DNA from 3 places in the Oxobacter pfennigii genome. Region 2 is predicted to be linked to each of the others. Evidence: a T-box and tRNA genes for the amino acid it is inferred to sense, from the RefSeq annotation. Region 2 holds a T-box; the other regions hold tRNA genes.
What was found. A T-box is a leader RNA that pairs with one kind of tRNA and senses whether it is charged. The one in region 2 lies ahead of OXPF_RS19890 (valine--tRNA ligase), so its partner is inferred to be a tRNA-Val.

Region 1 (4,256 bases), on a different contig from region 2:
AATGCCGACGGCAACTTCGTAAAGGTGTATCTTTGCGGATTTATTGAAGCAATAAACGGAAATAAGGTATCCGGCGACTTCATATCCCAAAAGCTTGAGCTTTTGGAAAGCGATATAATTAAGGCCTGGGAATACTGGGAATCAAAGGGCCTGGTTAATATCAAAAAATCCTCCGGGGAATTACAGATTGAGTTTTTAAATATTTATGACGTATTCTATAGCAATAAATCATCCGTAAGTATGGCAGCAACTTATTCACCCGAGGACATACGTTCAAGAATGGACAATGCAAAAATAAAGGATATGTTTCAAAATATTGAAAAGTCCTTAGGGCGCACCATGTCTGCCAAGGAAATTTCCATGTATTTGAGCTGGCTGGATGATTATTCATTTTCTCCCGAGGTGATAACGCTCTTAATTGAATACTGCAAATCCAAAAAGAAAGTGGATTCCAGGTATTTTGAGAAAGTGGCCATAGCCTGGCACGATGCCAATATAGCATCTGTTGAAGACGCCCAAAAATACATAACTCAGCACGAAGAAAAATATAATAAGTACCGCCTGATTTTAGACTTTTTAGGCCTCAAGGAGCACGATTTGATGAAGCCCCAGGAAGAATTCTTAGATAAATGGTTCAGCAACTGGAACTTCAGCCTAGAGCTGGTTTTGGAGGCCTGCAAAATTTGCTCATTGAGAATAAATGAGCCTAATTTCAGCTATATAGACGGTATACTTTCCAACTGGTCAAAGCAGGGAATAAAGACCTTAAGAGAGGTTGAGACTGCGGATTCCAAGAAGAAGTCCAAAAACATGAAGTTCAAAGCTCCTGTAAATACCTTTAACAGCTACGATCAGCGCTCATATGATATAAAGGAATTGGAAAAGAAACTCTTGGGCATAGAAGAGGTGACGCCTGATGAATAATAAATACATAACCGAAATATTCAATGATTACGATAAAAAAAGGGCTTATGCTGAGGAAGCTGCAAAGCTTAGAAAGCAGGATATTTATAAAAAAATCCCCCGCATCCAGGCAATAGACAACGAGCTCTCCATGGTGGGAATAGAAATTGCCCGGAGCATTTTTAAAAAGGATGCGCCAATTGATGTGCTTTTAGAAAATTTAAAGCAAAAAACCATAGATTTAAAGATGGAAAAAGGGGAGCTACTGTCGCAGAACAATCTTTCCATGAATTATGATTCACCGATTTTTGAATGTAATGAATGCCAGGATACTGGCTATAAAGGTTCGGAGAAGTGCCGCTGCTTGAAGCAGAGGATAATAAATGTATTGTATGATCAGTCAAATTTAAAGAGCCTTCTTCCCAAAGAGAATTTTGAAACCTTTGTATTTGATTACTACTCCCAGAACAGATTTGAGGATGAGCCCCTTACTCCAAGAAAGAACATGGAGCGAATATTTGCGGCCTGTATAAACTTCGTTCAGGACTTTGACAAAAACGATGAAAATCTCTTTTTTTATGGTAAATCAGGCCTTGGCAAAACTTTTCTTTCAAGCTGCATAGCAAAGGATTTGATCGATAAAGGGAAGCTTGTTGTGTACCAGACGGCTTCAAACCTTATGGAGATATTAAAGACAGGCATGTTTGACTCTAGCAATGAGCTTGCAAAGGATAAGGTAGACAATATATATGAATGCGATTTACTTATAATAGATGATTTAGGTACCGAATACATAACGGAATTTACACAAATGGAGCTTTACAATATAATAAACAAAAGGCTTTTATCAGGCAAAAAGACCTTGATATCCACGAATTTTTCCCTGGATAACATATATAATACATATGCAGAGCGCATAACCTCAAGAATTTTCGGCCATTTCTCGGTATATAAGTTTTACGGAGAGGATATAAGATTCAAGACTGCGGAACTTAAGAGAAGGAAGGCAAAAATAAAATAAACAGCTCACATGAGCTGTTTATTTTATTTACAATTTGGAGCTGGCTAAAGGAATTGAACCTTCAACCTGCTGATTACAAGTCAGCTGCTCTGCCAATTGAGCTAAGCCAGCAATAATTGGCGACCCAGAAGGGGCTCGAACCCTCGACCTCCGGCGTGACAGGCCGGCACTCTAACCAACTGAGCTACTAGGCCGCATATGGTGGGAACAATAGGGCTCGAACCTATGACCCTCTGCTTGTAAGGCAGATGCTCTCCCAGCTGAGCTATGCTCCCATATGTGGTGACCCCTAGGGGACTCGAACCCCTGTTACCGCCGTGAAAGGGCGGTGTCTTAACCGCTTGACCAAGGGGCCATGACTTATTTATTGCTTCCTTCGTCAAGGCACTTTTATATAATACAAGAAATTATCATTGCTGTCAACACATTAAATTAACTTTTTCTTATGGCACTTTTTGGTATATAAAAACCCTTAACCCAGTGAAAATCTACGGTTATAATATATTATTAAAGGCGGCACATCGGCCGCCTTATATCTATACAGTTATTGTATGGTCTCTTCCCGGTCCTACGGAAACTATCGATATCTTAGTCTCTGCAAATTCTTCTATTCTCTTTAAATACTTCTTTGCATTTTCCGGAAGGTCATCATAGCTTCTGGCATTCTCAATGGATTCATCCCAACCGTCGAATTCTTCATATACCGGTTTGCATTTAGCAAGTATCTCTAGGCTTGCAGGAAAGTAATCAATTACCTTGCCGTCGAGCTCATATCCTACGCACACCTTAATCTTTTTAAGTCCTGCAAGGGTATCTATTTTAGTTACGGCAATGTCTGTGATGCTGGAAAGCCTGGTTGCATATTTCAATATGACTAAATCCAGCCAGCCGCATCTCCTTGCTCTTCCTGTAGTAGTGCCGTATTCCTTGCCCTTTTCCCTTATTCCGTCGCCTATTTCATCGAATAATTCTGTTGGAAAGGGACCCTTTCCTACCCTTGTGGTGTATGCCTTGCACACGCCTACCACTTTGTCAATGGCCTTAGGTCCTACCCCTGCGCCTACACACACTCCCCCGGATATTGGGTGGGAGGATGTAACGTAAGGATAAGTTCCGTAATCTATATCAAGCAGAGTGCCCTGGGCGCCTTCGAACAATACCTTGCTGCCCTTTTTAATCTCATTGTGAAGGACATCGGTGGTATCCTTTACATAAGGCCTCATTCTGTCAGCAAAAATCAGGTATTCATCTATTATCTGCTGCTTGTTTAATGCCTTTTCATTGTATATTTTGGTTATAATAGCGTTTTTAAAATCTATATTATCCCCTGCCAGCTTGACGAAGGTATCTTTATTTAAAAAGTCGCAGACCCTAATTCCGGTTCTTTCGAATTTATCCGTATAGCAAGGACCGATACCTTTTTTAGTGGTACCTATGTCTGAATCTCCCCTGCCTTCTTCAGCAAGGCCGTCCAATACCTTGTGATAAGGCATTATAATATGAGCCCTGTCGCTTATGCAGAGATTATCCACCTTGACTCCCAAATTCTCCAGATATTCGATTTCTTCAAAAAGAGCCTGGGGGTCTATTATAACTCCGTCTCCTATGATGTTTAAAGTTTCAGGGTACAATACTCCCGATGGTATAAGGTGAAGCTTATACTGCCTTCCCCCCGTTTCCACCGTATGGCCGGCGTTATTACCGCCCTGGTATCTTACAACCACCTGTGCATGCTCTGCAAGATAATCCGTTATTTTTCCCTTTCCTTCATCGCCCCATTGAGCACCTATAACTACTGTTCCTGACATTTGCGCCACTCCTTTGCTTTTTCATCTTAACCCAAAATTTTATTTTTTAACTTGTCGGCCAATATCCTGCCTACATAAACACCGCTTGCCGAAGCTTGAGACAGCGAGTGGGTCACTCCCGAACTGTCTCCCAATATATATAAGCCTTTGATGTCGGTTTCTAAGTTGTTATCCACTTCCACCCTGGAGTTATAAAATTTAACTTCCACTCCATATAATAATGTATCTTCATTTGCCGTACCCGGAGCTATCTTATCCAATGCATAAATCATTTCAATTATATTATCCAGCTGCCTTTTTGGTATAACCAGGCTCAAATCTCCCGGCGTAGCACTTAAAGTAGGCTTTGTAAAGCTCTTTTCCATCCTTCTATCATTGGTTCTGCGGCCCTTGACCAAATCTCCGAACCTCTGCACCAGCACTCCGCCGCCCAGCATATTGCTTAATTTTGCTATGGATTCACCATATTCATTGCTGTTCTTGAAAGGCTCCGTGAAGCTGTTGGATACCAAAAGCGCAAAATT
Region 2 (4,256 bases):
CACTATTGAAGAATCATCACCTTTAAGATGGGTAAATATCTCCTCTGTTATAAAGGGCATAAATGGGTGCAATAATTTGAGCATTCCTTCAAGTACAAAAGAAACTGTGTAAATGGCTGCTTTCCTGGAATCATTATTTTCCCCGTAAAGCCTGGTTTTTATAAGCTCGATATACCAGTCGCAATATTCGTTCCAGGAGAAATCGTATATCTTTTGCGCTGCTATACCCAATTCAAAGCGGTCCAAATTTTCGGTAACCTCTGAAGTTACCTTGTTGAATCTGCTTAAAATCCACTTATCTTCAATTGATAAATTTTCCTTTACGTCTTCAAATTTATATTTGTCTTCATCAAGGTTCATCATAACAAATCTTGATGCATTCCATATCTTGTTTGCAAAATTACGGGAGGCCTCCACCCTTTCCATATAAAATCTCATATCGTTTCCGGGAGTATTGCCTGTCATGAGCATGAAACGCAAAGCATCGGCACCGTAACGGTCTATTATTTCAAGAGGATCAATGCCGTTTCCTAAGGACTTGCTCATTTTTCTTCCCTCTGAATCCCTTACTATACCGTGTATGAATACATGATTAAAAGGTATTTCCTTCATGGATTCAAGGCCTGAAAATATCATCCTGGCAACCCAGAAGAATATGATGTCATAGCCGGTAACCAAAACGCTTGTGGGATAAAAATACTTCAAATCCTCAGTGTTTTCCGGCCAGCCTAATGTTGAGAAAGGCCATAGGGCGGAGCTGAACCAGGTATCTAAGACATCCTCATCCTGCATTAAGTTGGTGGATTGGCATTTGCCGCAATTTTGAGGTATATCCTTAGCTACTATTATTTCACCGCAGTCCTTGCAATACCAAACGGGGATTCTGTGACCCCACCATAACTGCCTTGATATACACCAATCCTGAATATTTTCCATCCAGTTAAAGTATACCTTTGAGAACCTGTCGGGTACAAATTCTATGCTCCCATTTTTAACTGCTTCAATGGCAGGTTCTGCAAGGGGCTTCATATTTACAAACCACTGCTTTGAAAGTATGGGCTCAACTGTTGTGCTGCACCTGTAGCATTCTCCTACATTGTGGTCATGCTCTTCTGTTTTAACCAAAAGACCTAATGAGGTTAAATCCTCTACTATCTGCTTTCTTGCTTCGTATCTGTCAAGGCCGTCATATTTTCCTGCCTTTTCGTTCATGGTACCGTCGTCATTCATTACCCTTATCTGCTCTAAATTGTGTCTTTGACCTACTTCAAAGTCATTAGGGTCATGGGCAGGTGTAATTTTAACGCAGCCTGTTCCAAAGTCCTTATCAACATAGGAATCGGCTATGACTGGAATTTCCCTGTTCATTATGGGGAGTATCAGCATTTTGCCTATTAAATGCTTGTATCTTTCATCTTCCGGATGTACTGCAACGGCTGTATCTCCTAGCATGGTTTCCGGCCTGGTAGTGGCAACGACAACATATTCCGCGCCGCCTTTAACGGGATACATGATGTGCCAGAAATGTCCCTGCTGTTCTGTATATTCAACTTCCGCATCTGAAAGTGCCGTTTTGCATCTCGGGCACCAGTTTATGATCCTGCTTCCGCGATATATAAGTCCCTTTTCATATAAATCGATGAAGACCTTTTTAACAGCTTCATTAAGACCTGCATCCATAGTAAAGCGTTCCCTTGACCAATCACAGGAGGAGCCTAATTTCTGAAGCTGCTCTCTTATCCTTGCCCTGTATTTATGAGTCCAGTCCCAAACCTTGTCTAAGAATTCATCTCTTCCTATTTCCTTTTTTATAATTCCCTGTTTTTTAAGCTCTTCTTCAACCTTAACCTCCGTTGCAATACTTGCATGGTCTTCACCGGGAACCCAAAGGGTTGAATAGCCCTGCATCCGCTTCCACCTGATAAGGACATCCTGTATTGTATTGTCCAGCGCATGGCCCATATGAAGCTGTCCTGTGATGTTTGGCGGAGGTATAACTATTGTATAGGGCTCTTTATCTTTATCCACCTCAGGTGTAAAATACCCTTTTTCCATCCATTTATCGTATAATCTTTCCTCAAATTCTTTGGGATTATAGGTTTTCGCAAGATTTTTTGTCTCATCCATAATGGTTCCTCCCTTAGTTGGGGACAAAACTTTAGTAGTGCCCCCTTTCCTTAATTTTGCTATTGGAACTGTTGCATTTTGAACAACGTAAATGAATTGTGAGAGTTCCTTAACAAGTTCTTGGTAACGCTGATGCAGAAAATGCTTAGAATTTTAGATTGTTTGAGCGATAAGAAGTTTAAAAATTCTTGCATTTTCAGAGCAGGGAACCTTAGAACTTGTGGAACTTGAACATAGCAAAGATCGTGTTCAAAATGCAGCGGCCCCTAATTAAAATAAAAAAACCCTTCCGTCTTAGAAAGGACGAAAGGATATATTTCCGTGGTACCACCTTAATTCCGGCTAACACCGGCTCTCAATACATAACGGTTGAAACCGTCAGAGCTTACTTTAAATTCAGCCCGGATGCTCAGAAGCTACCTTCAACTAAAAACATAAACCCGGAAAACCTTTCAGCCTATGAGCCTCCCTCTCTGACGGAAGTTTTAGTTTACTCCTCTTCATCATAGCATTTTAACAATATTTAAAGATGTTTCATAGTTTATAATATACCCATATTTTAAGAAATGTCAACATTAATTTTAAAAATATTCTTTCACCTGCAAGTAACCTATATTGGAGTTAAGGAATAGTATAGACTGATAATATTTATACCTGGAGGGGTAGTTTTGCGTAAAATCAAACTGACAGCGATTATTTTAATCATAATTACATTAATTGTTTCATTGTTCAGCGGATGCACTAAAGCAGAACAAAACAAAGGTGATACAACGCCAACACCTACAGTTGCAAAGAGTCCAACATCTGAACCTGTGAAGCTCACAAAAATAAGATTAAATGAAGTTGTAAGGTCCATATTCTATGCTCCCATGTATGCGGCTATAAACGAAGGTTTCTTTGAAGAGGAAGGCTTTGAAATCGAACTCTCAACCGGACAAGGCGCAGATAAGACAATGCAGCAAGTTCTTTCAAAGAATGCTGACATAGGTTTTTGCGGACCGGAGCAGGTAATTTACCTTTACAATCAAGGAAGAGAAGACTATACAGTTGTTTTTGCACAACTCACAAAGAGAGATGGATCATTCCTGGTAGGAAGAACCCCCGAAACGGATTTTAAATGGGAGAGCCTTAAAGGAAAAACATTGATAGGCGGAAGGCCGGGCGGTGTTCCCCAAATGACTTTAGAGTATGTCATAAGGCAGCATGGACTTGATCCATTAAAAGACGTTGAATTCATAACAAATCTTGATTTCACAGCTACACATTCCGCATTCAGAAGCGGCATGGGGGATTATGTAGCATTATTTGAACCTACAGCCACCGTATTAGAAGACCAGGGTGCAGGTTCGATAGTAGCATCAATAGGTAAAGACTCGGGAGAAATTCCCTACACCTGTTTCTTTGCTACAAAATCCTATATGGAGAGTAATCCTGAGACTATACAAAAATTCACCAATGCTCTATATAAGGGAATGCTCTGGGTTGAAAGCCATACTCCCGAAGAAATAGCAGACTCAGTTAAATCTTTCTTTCCAGGTTCCGATGCTGCCCAGCTTGCAAAGGTTGTAAAAAGATACAAGGATCAGGATGCCTGGTCAAAGGACCTTATACTATCCGAAGAATCCTTAAACAGGCTTTGCGATGTTATAAAGACCTACAAAGCAGATTTGCTGCCTCAGATACCTCCATTTGAAAATGTTGTAGACAATAAATTTGCAATACAAGCCGGTAAAAACTAAGTAATGTAAAGGGGGGGATAATAGTGCCAAATCCCAAGCTTGAAATAATCAATGTTTCCATGAAATATCATACCCTGTCCGGCGAAACAGAAGCTGTGCATGATTTTTCTCTCATCGTGGATGAAGGTGAGTTCATAAGCATTGTTGGACCCAGCGGCTGCGGAAAATCCACCATTTTATCTATGATATCAGGTTTGTTAAAACCATCCTCCGGTAAAATATTTCTTGATGGAATGCCGATTACAGGAACAACCAGCAAAATAGGCTACGTATTTCAAAAAGATGTTTTATTTGAATGGAGGACCATAGAACAAAATGTCATGTTGGGCCTTGAAATTCAGCATCAGACTACACCGGAACAAAAAACCTTAGTATATGATATGTTGGAGA
Region 3 (4,256 bases), on a different contig from region 2:
GGGAAATCCTATAATGCCAGGGGTATTAATAGTTGAGGCAATGGCTCAGGTAGGAGCAGTTGCCATTCTATCCATGGAAGAGTACAAGGGTAAGCTTGCGGTATTTGCTGGAATCGATAAAGTACGCTTCAGAAAACAGGTAGTGCCCGGTGATACATTAAGGATGGAAGTGGAACTGGTAACACTTAAAAGAGGCATCGGAAAAGCCAATGCCTATGCTACGGTAGATGGAAAAAGAGCATGTGAAGGAGAACTTATGTTTGCCATAGTTGGCCAGTAAGTTTTTGGCGGCAGAGTGCCGCCTTTTTACATTCTTGCAGCTTCTATGATGGCCGAGGATATTATCTCGGCCATTTTCATTATCAAATTAAGCCGAATGCTTCTGATGGAAAATATATCGGAAACATCAATAGAGTCTACCACACCGACAATTGAAATATCTCCAACTTTAGGAAGGGCCTTGCCTACCCCTTTTCCGGGGTGCACAGGTCCTAATTTTATCTGAATATCGCCGATACAGTCTGCCTGGCCAAGACAGGCATCTACGGCGATTATAAAAGAGTTTCTATGCTTTTCGTTAATTTCTGAAATTACTTTTTCAAGATTGACTGCGTGGGCAGGGAAATCCAAGGTTCCTATTACGGGATATGAGAAGTTCTTGTTTAATAGAAGGGTGCCAACTAAAGGCCCCAAGCAGTCGCCTATGCATTTATCAGTACCTATGCAAACTATTATGGTTTTGGTGTTAAAAAAACTGCTGATAAATTTGCCAAGAGTGCTGACTGCATCCTTATCCGTATAGCTGACCCTTATGCCGACATCATTCTGTGGATTTTTATTGTGCAATATACCCACCTCCTAGTTATATGTATATAACCTACTCAAGTCTATAATTACTTTTTTTACTCCGTTGAATAAAAATATGGGATGAAATCCATAATAGCTTTAGGAGAACATAGGAGGCGATGTAATGAAGAAAAACACAGGTTTTAATATTCTTTTGGTCATATTCATGACTGCTGTATGCATTGCATCAATACTGGAAATAGAAAGACAAGAATTCAAGCCGGTTCAAAGTACGGGATATACAATGTATGATGACAGGGAGTATTTAGGATATATATTTGATGATTACAATAAGAGCGTTAATATTGAATATGTTGATAAATATTGTATAGAGCAGGATGAGGAAGACTTAAGGAGCATTTTCTCCTTCACTTCATCAGGTGATGAATATTCCGGCGACGCTTTACGAAAATTAAGAAGCGAAAGGATTATTGAAGAGGAAGCGCAAAATGCCGAAAGTGCAAAAAGTGCGGGCAGCAGTATTATAAATGCATACAACTCATTTGTTCATGGCAATATGGAGCTGAATGATAAAGTGGATATGTTAAACCTCATGAGGAATTTGAATGAGAGCGAAATACTGAAATTAAAAAGGCTTTTTGAAACGATGGTTACAAAGAGTGAGAAAGAAAGTATTTTAGATGCTCTAAGCCTTAAATATACAGATGAAGAGTTTGCAAAACTTAAAAGCATATTAAACAAATATACAGCGTAAATAATTAATCTAGGTTATATCTATATAAGGTGATAATTTAAGCTAAATAGACTTATTCTGCTTATTTTAACGATAAAGGATTATTTTACTTGTTGAAACCAATGGGCATTTTGTTATATACTATTCATTGTCACAGCAAGTGGGAGCATAGCTCAGCTGGGAGAGCATCTGCCTTACAAGCAGAGGGTCATAGGTTCGAGCCCTATTGTTCCCACCATTTATATGCTGGCATAGCTCAACAGGCAGAGCAGCTGACTTGTAATCAGCAGGTTGTTGGTTCAATTCCGACTGCCAGCTCCATAACCTGATATTTAAAATATTACGGAGGGATTCCCGAGTGGCCAAAGGGGGCAGACTGTAAATCTGTTATCGGACGATTTCGATGGTTCGAATCCATCTCCCTCCACCAGAAAAAATCAAGCTTTTCAGCTTGGTTTTTTTCAATGAAATTTGTCCTGAGGGCAAGTGAAATGTTGCTAAAGCATATTTCATTTAATATCATTAGAATTAGGTTTTCTATTTTTACATCATATAAATATTGGTATAATTCTCTAACAATAATTTGTTTACTATGACAATCCGCTGTTTATGGTAAAGGATGTGGCTGAGTGGATTGAGTATAATGCGAGCAAAGTAAATGATATAGTATCTTTGGTAGATGATAATGAAAAGCTGATATTGATAATGGTCAGATCAGAAACCAAAAAAAGTGAAAACTGCAGCAGTAAAACAAAGAAGCAATTATATTATTGTATAATTGCTCTCATAGCATTACAATAAATATGATGATAAAATTGCGATTATTATTATTCAATAGACTAAGGATTTAATATCACTTGCGTCATAAAACCATAGCAGATGGGGAAGCATATAAGGCAAATCAATATAACATTTCTCTATTCTTCGCACATATAGACATACCAGTAGAAATGCTATGCACATCGGAAGATGGAATCGGGTTACTAATATAAAAATAATCAATTTCTTAAAAGCAGGGCTTATTTATTTGCTATTGTAATAGCAATAATTTATTAATAAGTCAATTATTATTAAGGAGGTATTTTTATGTTAACTAAGAGGCAGAATCTTTTAGAGACAATCAGGGGAGGAAATCCCGACAGATTTGTAAAACAGTACGAGGCATTTGGGATTGTAATGGGTGACCCTATTTCCCGTAATAATCCTAGTGCTAAAAGGGGCGGCCCTAATGTTGTGGATGCCTGGGGGGTTACAAGAAGCTGGCCTGCAAACGTACCCGGTGGTTTCCCGGTGCACGATTATGAACACAAGGTAGTTAAGGATATCACAAAATGGAAGGAAGTCGTTAAAGCTCCTAAGCTTGATTATCCTGAAGAAGATTGGGCTCCGATAGTAGAAGCTGCAGCTAAAATTGATCGTAATGAGCAGTTCGTAACGGTATTCCGTGCACCGGGAATCTTCGAGCAGGTGCATTACTTAACGGGAATAGACGATGCTTTAATGTACTTCTATGAAGAGCCTGAGGCTATGCATGAGCTTATCGATTACATAGTTGAATGGATGCTTAAATATGCTGAACAGATTGTTAAATATGTTCGTCCGGATTGCCTCTTCCAGCATGATGACTGGGGCAGCCACATAAATTCATTCATGTCTCCTGAAATGTTTGAGGAGTTCATTGTTCCCGGTTTCAAGAAAATATACGCATATTATAAGGCTAACGGAGTTGAGCTTATTGTTCACCATAACGATGCATATTCTGCTAACCTTGTTCCGCAAATGATTGAAATGGGTATCGATATCTGGCAGGGTGCAGTATCAACGAACAATAACCCTGAGCTTATTAAGAAATATGGCCCCAAAATTACAATAATGGGTGACATTGATAACGGTATATTGGATAAGGAAGGCGTAACACCTGAAGAAATCAGAAGGGAAACTGAAAGAGCCTGCAGAAATTGCGGAAAGTTATACTTCATACCCGCAATGACTCATGGTTTGGCATTTAGTATATTCCCTGGCGTGTATGAAGCTGTAGATGCAGAAATAGACAGAATGAGCAAGGAAATGTTCTAGAACTGATGATGGCACGAAAGTGTAGATTAACATATTAAACAGGGAAAATCGGTGTATTTTTTCTCATATTAATTAAGATGTTCTAATTTAATACTACGTGAACTTGAAAAATAGATTTTCTGATTAAAGTATATTTGAAGTATGATAATATTCTGCATGGGAGTAATAAATCCATGCAGAGTTTTTTTATGCGACTCAAAGCCTAAAGCACTTTGAGCAACAAAATATTCAAGTGGATTTATTTATATCATACTTTTCAAGGTCTATAACAGCAATAGAATCAACATCCTAAAGCTATTACTGGTATAAATTGAGAAATTCCCTAATGTTAATTTTTCATGTAACAAAATAATCATGGGGTACTTAAGATGGAAAAAGAGGATTTAAAAGAAGAAATTAAGGAATTAACTCTGATGTTGTTGTACCTTACATCCTGGAAGGAAAATGAATTTGGAATTCAATATCTCAGAAGTTGGAAGGGCTATGGTTTTGGTATTCTTAATGAACTTACCGAAGAGGATTTGATACCAGGGAGTCACCGTTCCAAATCCGTTATGATAGCTGATGAGGGAATAAAGAATGCCAGGGAATCTTTGAAGCAATATGATATGACTGAACAATAAGCTCTTGCTATAATAGA

Region 1: it encodes a tRNA-Val, which carries the amino acid that the T-box ahead of OXPF_RS19890 (valine--tRNA ligase) is inferred to sense. The anticodon was not compared.
Region 3: it encodes a tRNA-Val, which carries the amino acid that the T-box ahead of OXPF_RS19890 (valine--tRNA ligase) is inferred to sense. The anticodon was not compared.

What each region holds. Positions count from the first base shown of each region.
Region 1 covers NZ_LKET01000051.1:155,329-159,584, forward strand. The annotation lists gene OXPF_RS17920 (DnaD domain protein) at 1-924, shown strand, start outside; gene OXPF_RS17925 (ATP-binding protein) at 917-1,924, shown strand; tRNA gene OXPF_RS17930 (tRNA-Thr) at 1,960-2,035, opposite strand; tRNA gene OXPF_RS17935 (tRNA-Asp) at 2,042-2,118, opposite strand; tRNA gene OXPF_RS17940 (tRNA-Val) at 2,124-2,199, opposite strand; tRNA gene OXPF_RS17945 (tRNA-Glu) at 2,205-2,279, opposite strand; gene OXPF_RS17950 (adenylosuccinate synthase) at 2,461-3,732, opposite strand; gene OXPF_RS17955 (NAD(P)/FAD-dependent oxidoreductase) at 3,759-4,256, opposite strand, start outside.
Region 2 covers NZ_LKET01000068.1:88,175-92,430, forward strand. The annotation lists gene OXPF_RS19890 (valine--tRNA ligase) at 1-2,127, opposite strand, end outside; T-box leader at 2,424-2,643, opposite strand; gene OXPF_RS19900 (ABC transporter substrate-binding protein) at 2,796-3,866, shown strand; partial or broken gene OXPF_RS19905 (ABC transporter ATP-binding protein) at 3,926-4,256, shown strand, end outside.
Region 3 covers NZ_LKET01000029.1:132,890-137,145, forward strand. The annotation lists gene fabZ (3-hydroxyacyl-ACP dehydratase FabZ) at 1-280, shown strand, start outside; gene yyaC (spore protease YyaC) at 307-846, opposite strand; gene OXPF_RS08485 (hypothetical protein) at 971-1,561, shown strand; tRNA gene OXPF_RS08490 (tRNA-Val) at 1,703-1,778, shown strand; tRNA gene OXPF_RS08495 (tRNA-Thr) at 1,786-1,861, shown strand; tRNA gene OXPF_RS08500 (tRNA-Tyr) at 1,885-1,970, shown strand; gene OXPF_RS22865 (hypothetical protein) at 2,150-2,341, shown strand; gene OXPF_RS08510 (uroporphyrinogen decarboxylase family protein) at 2,627-3,616, shown strand; gene OXPF_RS08515 (DUF6429 family protein) at 3,985-4,239, shown strand.